One region of the Leuconostoc citreum genome, then DNA from elsewhere that is predicted to be linked to it. Evidence: predicted binding sites of a transcription regulator. Region 1 holds the regulator's gene; each other region holds the start of a gene.

Region 1 (3,278 bases):
TTGTCTGCCTTAAATTGAGCAGCTAAGTAATCGATGATCTTGTTATCAAAGTCATCACCACCAAGGTGAGTGTCACCATTTGTTGACAAAACTTCGAAGACACCATCACCCAATTCTAGGATAGACACATCAAATGTACCACCACCCAAATCATAAACAAGAATCTTTTCATCTTTGTCTAGCTTGTCCAAACCATAGGCCAAAGCTGCCGCTGTTGGTTCGTTAATAATACGTTCAACTTCCAAGCCAGCAATCTTACCGGCATCCTTGGTTGCTTGACGCTGTGCATCATTAAAGTAAGCAGGTACTGTGATAACAGCCTTTTCAACCTTTTCACCTAAGTAATCTTCAGCATATCCCTTGATATATTGCAAAATCATTGCTGAAATTTCTTGTGGCGTATAATCCTTACCATCAGCGGTAACTTTGTAACCAGCCTCACCCATGTGTGACTTAATTGAAATAATTGTGTCTGGGTTTGTAATTGCTTGACGCTTAGCCACGTCACCAACTTGGCTTTCACCGTTTTTAAATGATACAACAGATGGTGTTGTGCGACCACCGTCTGGATTTGTAATAATTTTTGGTTCGCCACCTTCTAATACAGCGACGGCTGAGTTTGTAGTTCCTAAATCAATACCGATAATTTTTGACATGAATTTTTCTTCCTTTACTATTAAAATGCATTTGCTTTTTAAGGTGTAGTGCGTCAAGCTGAATCACCATATAAATATATTTACATTACTTTGCAACAGCTACCATAGCTGGACGAAGGACACGATCCTGAATCATATACCCTTTTTGAAGTACCGTAGCGATTTGATCTGAGGCAACATCGTCTGATGCCACACTTTGAATTGCCTGATGCTTTGTTGGATCAAAAGTTTCACCTACTTCACCTGTAGCAGATATACCATTGTCCCGTAATGCTTGCACTAATGTTCCTAATGTCATTTCGACACCAGTTTTAATTTGTTGGGTCACTGCATCTTCAGATTCAACCTGAAGCGCACGTTCCAAGTTATCAACAGCTGGTAATACGGCACCTGCCAATTTTTGACCATCATATTTACGAACAGTTTGAAGTTCACGTGCATGACGTTGCTGAATATTTTGAATCTCTGCCTGTGCACGTAACAATTTGTCTTCAAGTTCTTTAACGTCACTTTGAAGTTGCTCAATCTCAACTTGTTGTGGGTCAACCTCTGCTTCTTTTTCCAAAGTATCTACATCTGCCTCAATTTGTTCAGTAACAGTTTCGTCATTGATTTCTTCAATATTTTGCTCTGTTTCCTTTTGTTGCTCTTTCACGTAAGTGCCCTCCTAAATTATGTATATTCAATCATTTTTTGCGTTAACGCTTCGCCATAAGCATCAATTAGTAAGATATTTCTCGCATATGGCATACGGATTGGTCCGAGTAATGCAATCACACCATCTCCTTGATTAGGTATTGTAAAGCCACGTGTAATTAAACTAAATGACTTTAACAGTGGTTCATGAATTTCTTGTGATATTTTAACAACCGTGTGTGAGCCCAGCGTCTGAGCAACGTTTCTGATATCTTTGGCTGATTCAAGGAATTCTAATAATCGCTTTAAATCAGCTTTATTATTGAGAGATTCATCAAAATTCAGTACATTCAAGCGACCACCAATATGAACTTGATCACCAACTGAACGTGAGAGAACATCCCCAAATAATTGTAAGAATGCGCCTGGCGTCTTAATGACACGACTCATTTGCGTTGGCAATTCATCAGATTGCATCATTTGCAACACTTCTAAGACTGGCCGACCAGTCATCTGATCATTAATATACTTGACCATGCTATCTAGAGATGATATTGCTAGTTCGCGAGGTAATTTAAAGGTTTGACTTGTCACTTTACCATCGCTTGTAACTAGTACAGCAATCAATTGTTGGTTCTCGAGGGGCACTAAGCGGAACCCTGATACTTTAATGTCGTGACGCTGTGGCTTCAATATAATGGCAGTTGCACCTGTAAACTCTGATAACGTGCGTGCTGACTCATCTAATAAATCATCTATTTCATGAAAATTACCACGAAACGACTGTATTACCATATTAACGTCATGTTCAGTCACGCTATGATTAGCCATTAAATGATCTAAATAGTAACGATAACCTGCGCGCGACGGTACACGACCAGCCGAAGTATGTAATTTCTTAATTAATGATGCAGATTCTAATGCGGCCATTTCATTACGAATGGTTGCCGAACTTACTTTAATATTGAGCTGTTCTTGCAAACTTTTAGAGCCAACAGCTCGTGCTGTCTGTGTATATTCATAAATGATGGCACTTAGGATTAATTTTTGCCTATCTGTTAGCATACCATCACCTCCACTTTAGCACTCAATACTTCTTACTGCTAACATCTATAATAATACACCTTTCTCAAAAAAAAGCAACCTTTTTAGCACTCTTTTTATCAGAGTGCTAAAAAACACTTGATTGATATTAATCAAGTGTTTCAAAATAGGTGCGCGTTGCCACTTTATCTTTTTCAAGTTGTGTAATTAAATCATCAACCTGATTAAATTTAACTTCGCCTCGTAAATGGTGATGCCATGCCACAGTGACATCTTCACCATAAATTGCTTGGTTAAAATCTAAAATGTTTATTTCGACTGTTATCGGACGATTGTCGCCGAAAGTTACATTTCGACCAATGCTTGCCATGCCAATATGCCATTGACCAGCAATGCTAATCTTGACAGCGTAGATTCCAATTCCAGGTAACCACTCTAGCTCAGGTGTTAAAACATTTGCCGTAGGAAAGCCTAGTTCTCGGCCTCGGGCTTCACCATGAACAACAATGCCCGTTGTATGATAAATGCGCCCCAATTGGCGATTAACTGTTTGCATGTCACCAACACATAGCGCAGAACGAATCTTGGAAGAACCTATTTTTAAGCCTAAATCATCAAACTCCGGCACAATAATGACGTCAAAACGCGCTTTGGCATAAATTGCTAAGTTAGCCATATTAGCTTGATTTTTATCGCTGCCATATAAATGGTCAAAACCAGCCACAACTGCTACTGGATTTAACTGCATCAACACCTCATCAACAAATACCTGTGGTGATAAACCCGCTAGTTGAGAAGTAAACTGCATCTTGTACATTTCCGAAACACCTAATGTTTCAAGTAATTGCGCTTTCTGCTTTACCACTGTTAAGTATTTTAATGGTTCGGTTAATGCTTTGAATGCGACACTTGGATGTGGATCATAAGTCAATACTGCTAGCG
Region 2 (3,278 bases), 390 kb from region 1:
GGGTATCGGTGCGCAATACGGCAAATTTTTAATTGGCGATCGCGCTTTCGAGTTCTTCAATGATAATAATGTGTCAGATTTTATTCAAATCCCTTGGGCCAATATGACGGTTGTCTATGCTAGTGTTTCTAAAAATAAAATTGGTCGACGTTTTAAAATTCAAACGGATAAAGGTGTTTTTGATTTTTCGTCACCTGAAGCTGGCAAGATATTAAAATTAATACGCGAGCATCTGGGTAACGATAAAGTACTCAAAAATCCAACACTAATTAAACGGCTACTCAGAATATTTAAAAAAAAGCACGTTAAGAAAGGCGTTTAATGAAATTATTACAGAAGTATCAAATTTTACGATATGTGATTATTATTACGGCGTTAGAAATTGTTGCCATTAGTATTAACTTTTTTTATGCGCCCGCTAAAGTAGCTGCTGGTGGTGCAACTGGTTTTGCTATTTTAGTAAACGAATTGTTTGGTGTTGATCGTGCTGTCACGGTACTCGCCATCAATATCATTATGATTGTTTTAGCAGCTGTGTTTCTTGATCGAGGGACAACTGCCAGAATAACATTTGGTAGTCTTATCTTACCAATTCTTTTAAAAATCACACCTAGTGAACAAGTCTTAACAGATAGAACCTTTTCTGTGCTTGTGGGCGGTACTATTTTTGCTATTGGCGTGGCATTATTGTATCGTGTTGATGCATCGAGTGGGGGTACAGCAGTGCCGCCAATGATTTTAAAAAAATATTTTCGTATTGCGCCGGCTGTTTCATTGTTAGTTATTGATATGGTTGTCTCGTTAGGTAACTTAGTAACGGAAGGGATCGAAGCATTATTATTAGCTTTCTTTTCTTTGATGATTACCGCAGTTGTCATGAATTATATTGAAACTGGATTAGATAGACGCAAGATGGTTTATATTACAAGTAATCATCACATCAATGCAGTTAAAGACTATTTATCAGAAAATGAGACTGGTTATACAGCAATGGATGTTCGTGGTGGTTATACTGGTGATGGTCGTGAAATGTTAATGGTTATTTTAGATAACCACGATTATAATCGTTTAATTCGCGGTGTGCACCAAGTTGATCCAGAAGCATTTATGATAGCTTATGATATCAGTGAAGCACATGGTGGAACTTTCTTATAGAGAACAATTACCTAAGCAGATGAAGTCATTTTCTAATGATGAAAATGTGCTTTTTTTATTGACAATTCATGGTAAAGTGCTATACTTAAAATTGTAATTAGCACTCATTGTAAAAGAGTGCTAAAACTTAAAAATCGGAGGTATTGTCTCATGTTGAAGCCATTAGGTGATCGCGTGATTATTGAAGTAACAGAAGCTGCAGAACAAACAGTTGGTGGCATTGTTTTAGCTAATAATGCCAAGGATAAGCCAGTCACAGGTAAAGTTGTGGCTGTTGGTTCAGGCTATGTTCTAAACGATGGTTCAAAGCAAGACCTAACAGTTAAGTCTGGTGATCAGGTCTTGTTTGATAAGTATGCAGGGCAAGAAGTATCATTTGAAGGGGCAGATTATTTGGCACTTCATGAAAAGGATATTGTTGCGATTGTTGAGTAACAACAAAAGAGACGTAGTCACTTTTTAAGTGAATTCAAAATATAACGATAAAAATTCTAAAGAGGTATTTTAACAATGGCTAAAGAATTAAAGTTTTCAGAAGATGCACGTGCTAAGATGAAGGCTGGCGTTGATAAGCTTGCTGACACAGTTAAGACAACAATTGGTCCTAAGGGCCGTAATGTTGTTTTGGAACAGTCATACGGCGCACCAACGATCACAAATGATGGTGTAACAATTGCTAAAGCAATTGAATTAGAAGATCATTTTGAGAATATGGGCGCTAAACTAGTCGCTGAAGTCGCCTCAAAGACAAATGATATTGCTGGTGATGGCACAACAACAGCAACGGTTTTGACACAAGCAATCGTTGCAGAAGGCTTGAAAAACGTCACAGCTGGGGCTAACCCAGTTGGTATCCGTACGGGTATTGAAAAGGCAACTGCGGCTGCTGTCGCAAAATTGCATGAAATGTCACATACAGTTAATACAAAAGATGAAATTGCTCAGATTGCTTCAATTTCAGCGGCTAATGAAGAAGTAGGTGCTTTAATTGCCGAGGCAATGGATAAGGTTGGTAATGACGGTGTCATTACCATTGAAGAATCAAAGGGTATTGAAACAACACTCGATGTTGTTGAAGGTATGCAATTCGATCGAGGTTACATGTCACAGTACATGGTAACTGACAATGACAAGATGGAAGCAAACTTGGATAATCCATACATCTTGATTACAGATAAGAAGATTGGTAACATTCAAGATATTTTGCCTGTGTTACAAGCTGTTGTTGAGCAAGGTCGCGCGATGCTAATTATTGCTGATGATATCACCGGTGAAGCATTACCAACACTTGTACTAAACAAGATGCGTGGTACATTTAATGTTGTTGCGGTTAAGGCACCAGGATTCGGTGATCGTCGTAAAGCACAACTTGAAGACATTGCTATCTTAACTGGTGGTACGGTTATTACCGAAGATCTTGGATTGAATTTGAAAGATGTTACAATTGATCAGCTTGGACAAGCAAGCAAGGTTAATGTGACAAAGGACAACACAACGATTGTTGAAGGCGGTGGTGACAAAGCAGCTGTAGCAACGCGTGTGGAAACAATTAAGCAACAAATCGCTGAAACAACTTCTGACTTTGATCGCGAAAAGTTACAAGAGCGTTTGGCAAAATTGGCTGGTGGTGTTGCCGTCATTAACGTTGGTGCAGCAACCGAAACTGAACTCAAGGAACGCAAGTATCGTATCGAAGATGCTTTGAACGCAACGCGTGCAGCTGTTGAAGAAGGTTTCGTTGCTGGGGGTGGCACAGCGCTTGTTAATGCCATTTCTGCTGTAGAAGCTTTGTCAGAGGCTGGCGATGTACAGACTGGCATTAACACAGTGATTAAGGCGCTTGAATCACCAGTACGTCAGATTGCTGAGAATGCTGGCCTTGAAGGCTCAGTAATTGTCAACAAGTTGAAAGATCAAGACGAAGGATTTGGTTACAATGCGGCAACTGATGAATGGGTTGATATGATTGCCGCTGGTATCGTGGATCCAACTAAGGTAACACGCTCTGCCTTGCAAAATGCAGCCTCTGTCTCAGCTTTGTTGTTGACTACTGAGGCGGTAGTTGCTGAAGAACCAAAAGATGAAACACCTATGCCTATGCCACAAGGTGGTATGCCAGGCAT
Region 3 (3,278 bases), 190 kb from region 1:
ATTAAATCCAGTCACAATACCATTAACATCGCCACTACCACCCTTAATCGTGATGGCAAAGCGATTAGCATCTTCACTGGTGTCTGAAATTAAAGCCACTTTTGCATTTGTTGTATTGACTTCGCTAATACGACCAATAATTCCAGCACCTGACAACACTGGCATACCTTTTTTTAAGCCAGTGTTCGTGCCTTTATTAATCACTAATTGTGACTGCCAAGTTGTTGGTGAACGACTAATTGTCACAGCAGAAACTGTTTTATAGTCGGTTAAAGTCGCCTGTAGCCCTAATTGTTTTTTCAGTGATCGATTTTCTTCTTCAACGGTTTGTAGTCGCACCTTATCTTGCGCAAACTGGTCGAGCTTTGACTTTAACGTGCGGTTTTCTTTAAAAGTATCTAATAAATTACCGATACTATTGGCTGTTCGCCCAATTGCTGTCGTAGGTACCGCAATAATACGACTGACTCCCCCAGCCAAATCGTTACCAAAACGTTGAATAAAAGGCGGTGTGTTGGTACGTTTTGCTAACCAGTTAGAACCTGTGATTAATCCGATAATCACAATAAACGCAATAATCATTGTCACAACGGTACGTGAAGAAAATATTTTACGCATGTTGTTGTCCCCTTTTTCAAAAATAAAAGCGTAGCGCCAGCCGCCACGCTAATGTTAATTCTTTATCTTAATAAATGATTAATTTTGACGCATAACGTCGATTGACTTCAAGGCTTCGCCTGTGCCAATAGCTACTGCATCTAATGGTTCGTTTGCAATCAAAACTGGTACCTTCGTTGCTTCTTGAATAATTTTATCCATATCACGCAACATAGCGCCGCCACCTGTTAACACCATACCATGATCAATGACATCAGCTGCCAATTCAGGTTGCGTGGATTCCAAGGTTTCGCGAATAGCGATAACAATCTCTCTGACAGGCTCTTGAATCGCCATAGCAACATCTTCAGCAGTCACATCAATTGTCTTAGGTAAACCAGTTAACAAATCTCGACCACGCACGGAAGCATCTGGTAATGTGCGTGCAAGCGCCAGTGACGCAGCGCCAATTTCTATCTTAAGACGTTCAGCAGTTGGCTCGCCAATTGTTACATTGTACTTATTCCGTACAAAATTGGCAATTGATTCGTCTAATTTATCTCCGGCAATACGAATCGAACGACTCGACACAATACCACCCAAAGAAATAGTAGCGACATCAGTAGTACCGCCACCCATATCCACCACCATTGAACCAGTAGGATCCATTACAGGCAAACCTGCACCAACAGCAGCGGCAAATGGTTCTTCAATAACATAGGCGTCGCGTGCGCCGGCCACACGGGCGGCATCAATCACGGCGCGACGTTCAACAGCTGTCACACCTGAAGGTACGCCAACTGTAACGTATGGTTTACCGATACGTCCACCAAGTGCCTTTTGAAGGTAGTACCGAATCATTGCAACAGTTGTATCATAGTCTGCAATAACACCATCACGCATTGGCCTAATAGCTGCGATACTAGCTGGTGTACGGCCGAGCATGTCTTTTGCTTCAGAGCCGACAGCTACAACCTCATTGGTTTGCGTATTACGTGCAACCACTGAAGGTTCTCGTAGTACAATGCCTCGACCTTCAATATATACGTATGTGTTGGCAGTACCAAGATCGATACCGACGTTTCGTTGTCCAAATGAAAATGCCACGACGCTGCCCCTTTTTACTTTTTAAAATATGCATATCTTAAAAATGCTTAACTTATAGTATTGTAGCATAAAAATCGACGATATTGCCGACTAATTTACGCGAATATATTTAACATGACCCTGCTTACTTGCAACGCCTCTTATTTTATTTTGAGACGGAAAGTCACGCCAAACTTTTTGAAAGGCGGGAAAGGTTTCTGGCGTAATGGCTAATTCGTCAATTTTACCATCTCTCAAATCATTTAATTGTTGTTCATAATCCATAATTTTACCTCACAATTATTATACAACATTTTCTTTTTAGCACTCTAAATAAAAGAGTGCTAATTTTAATTGCAATTTAATCTTTAGGTGCTATACTTGAGACATAATTAAGAAAGGAAAATGTGTGCATCACGTTTTTTCAGGATCACACACGGTGATATTATGGCATCACAAGACCCATTTGGATTTGGTAACATCAATTTTGATGAGATGATGCGGGCTATGAATGAACAAATGCAAACAAGTTCAGCCAACCAGTCAACGTCAAACACAACACAAGATAAAAAAAACAAACAAAATAAACGCCCTACTTTACTCGAAGAATACGGTATAAATCTAACGCAGCAAGCCCGTGAAGGTAAGCTTGATCCTGTTATCGGGCGTGATCAAGAAATTTCCCGAACAATTGAAATTTTAAACCGACGCACAAAAAACAATCCTGTTTTAATCGGTGAAGCAGGTGTTGGTAAAACGGCCGTTGTTGAAGGCTTGGCCCAAGCCATTGTTGCTAACAAAGTCCCTGAAAAATTGCGTTCCAAAGAAGTGATTCGTCTAGATATGTCCGCCATGGTACAAGGTACAGCCATGCGAGGACAATTTGAAGGACGTATGCGTCAACTAATGAAGGAAGTGGCAAGTAATGATGATGTCATTTTATTCATCGACGAAATACATGAAATTATGGGTGCTGGTAACGCTGAAGGCGGTATGGATGCTGGCAATATATTAAAGCCAGCTCTGGCCCGAGGGGAATTTCAACTCATTGGTGCCACAACCTTAAACGAGTACCGTAAAATCGAAAAAGACGGTGCCATTGCGCGTCGTTTTCAACCTGTACAGGTTAACGAACCAAGTAAGTCAGCCACAATTACAATCTTAAAAGGTATCCAAAAGCGATATGAAGATTATCATCACGTTGCGTTTACTGACGAAGCAATAACAGCTGCCGTCGAGCTCTCAGATCGTTATATCACAGAACGCTTTTTACCTGATAAAGCCATTGATCTCATTGATGAAGCTGGTTCACGTAAGAACCTGTCAATGAAAATCGCTGACCCTAAAACAATCCAGGCAAAAATTGATCACGCTGAGAGCCTAAAGCAAGAAGCCATTGATAAAGAGGATTTTGAAAAAGCAAGCTACTGGCGCGATCAAGCCAACCAGCTAACATCACAGAAAGCGCAAGTTGAGGCGCACCCTGAAATGTTTAAACCTCAAGCAATTACAGAAAAAGATATTTTACAAATCATTGAAGATAAGACCGATATTCCTGTAGGTGCACTAAAAGAAAACGAAGCTAATCAACTACA

The links. Region 1 encodes HrcA, which represses chaperone genes, less so after heat shock. Its sites were predicted from a motif close to TTAGCACTCNNNNNNNNNGAGTGCTAA; they were not measured.
Region 2: the regulator HrcA is predicted to act here: its motif matches at 1,253-1,279, upstream of groES (co-chaperone GroES).
Region 3: the regulator HrcA is predicted to act here: its motif matches at 2,005-2,031, upstream of FGL72_RS01540 (ATP-dependent Clp protease ATP-binding subunit).

The regions. Positions count from the first base shown of each region.
Region 1 is NZ_CP042410.1:507,062-510,339, reverse strand. It holds gene dnaK (molecular chaperone DnaK) at 1-656, opposite strand, end outside; gene grpE (nucleotide exchange factor GrpE) at 742-1,311, opposite strand; gene hrcA (heat-inducible transcriptional repressor HrcA) at 1,329-2,357, opposite strand; gene ribF (riboflavin biosynthesis protein RibF) at 2,485-3,278, opposite strand, start outside.
Region 2 is NZ_CP042410.1:115,295-118,572, forward strand. It holds gene FGL72_RS00615 (DUF956 family protein) at 1-322, shown strand, start outside; gene FGL72_RS00620 (YitT family protein) at 322-1,155, shown strand; gene groES (co-chaperone GroES) at 1,306-1,590, shown strand; gene groL (chaperonin GroEL) at 1,666-3,278, shown strand, end outside.
Region 3 is NZ_CP042410.1:316,996-320,273, reverse strand. It holds gene mreC (rod shape-determining protein MreC) at 1-618, opposite strand, end outside; gene FGL72_RS01545 (rod shape-determining protein) at 697-1,704, opposite strand; gene FGL72_RS09700 (hypothetical protein) at 1,795-1,968, opposite strand; gene FGL72_RS01540 (ATP-dependent Clp protease ATP-binding subunit) at 2,131-3,278, shown strand, end outside.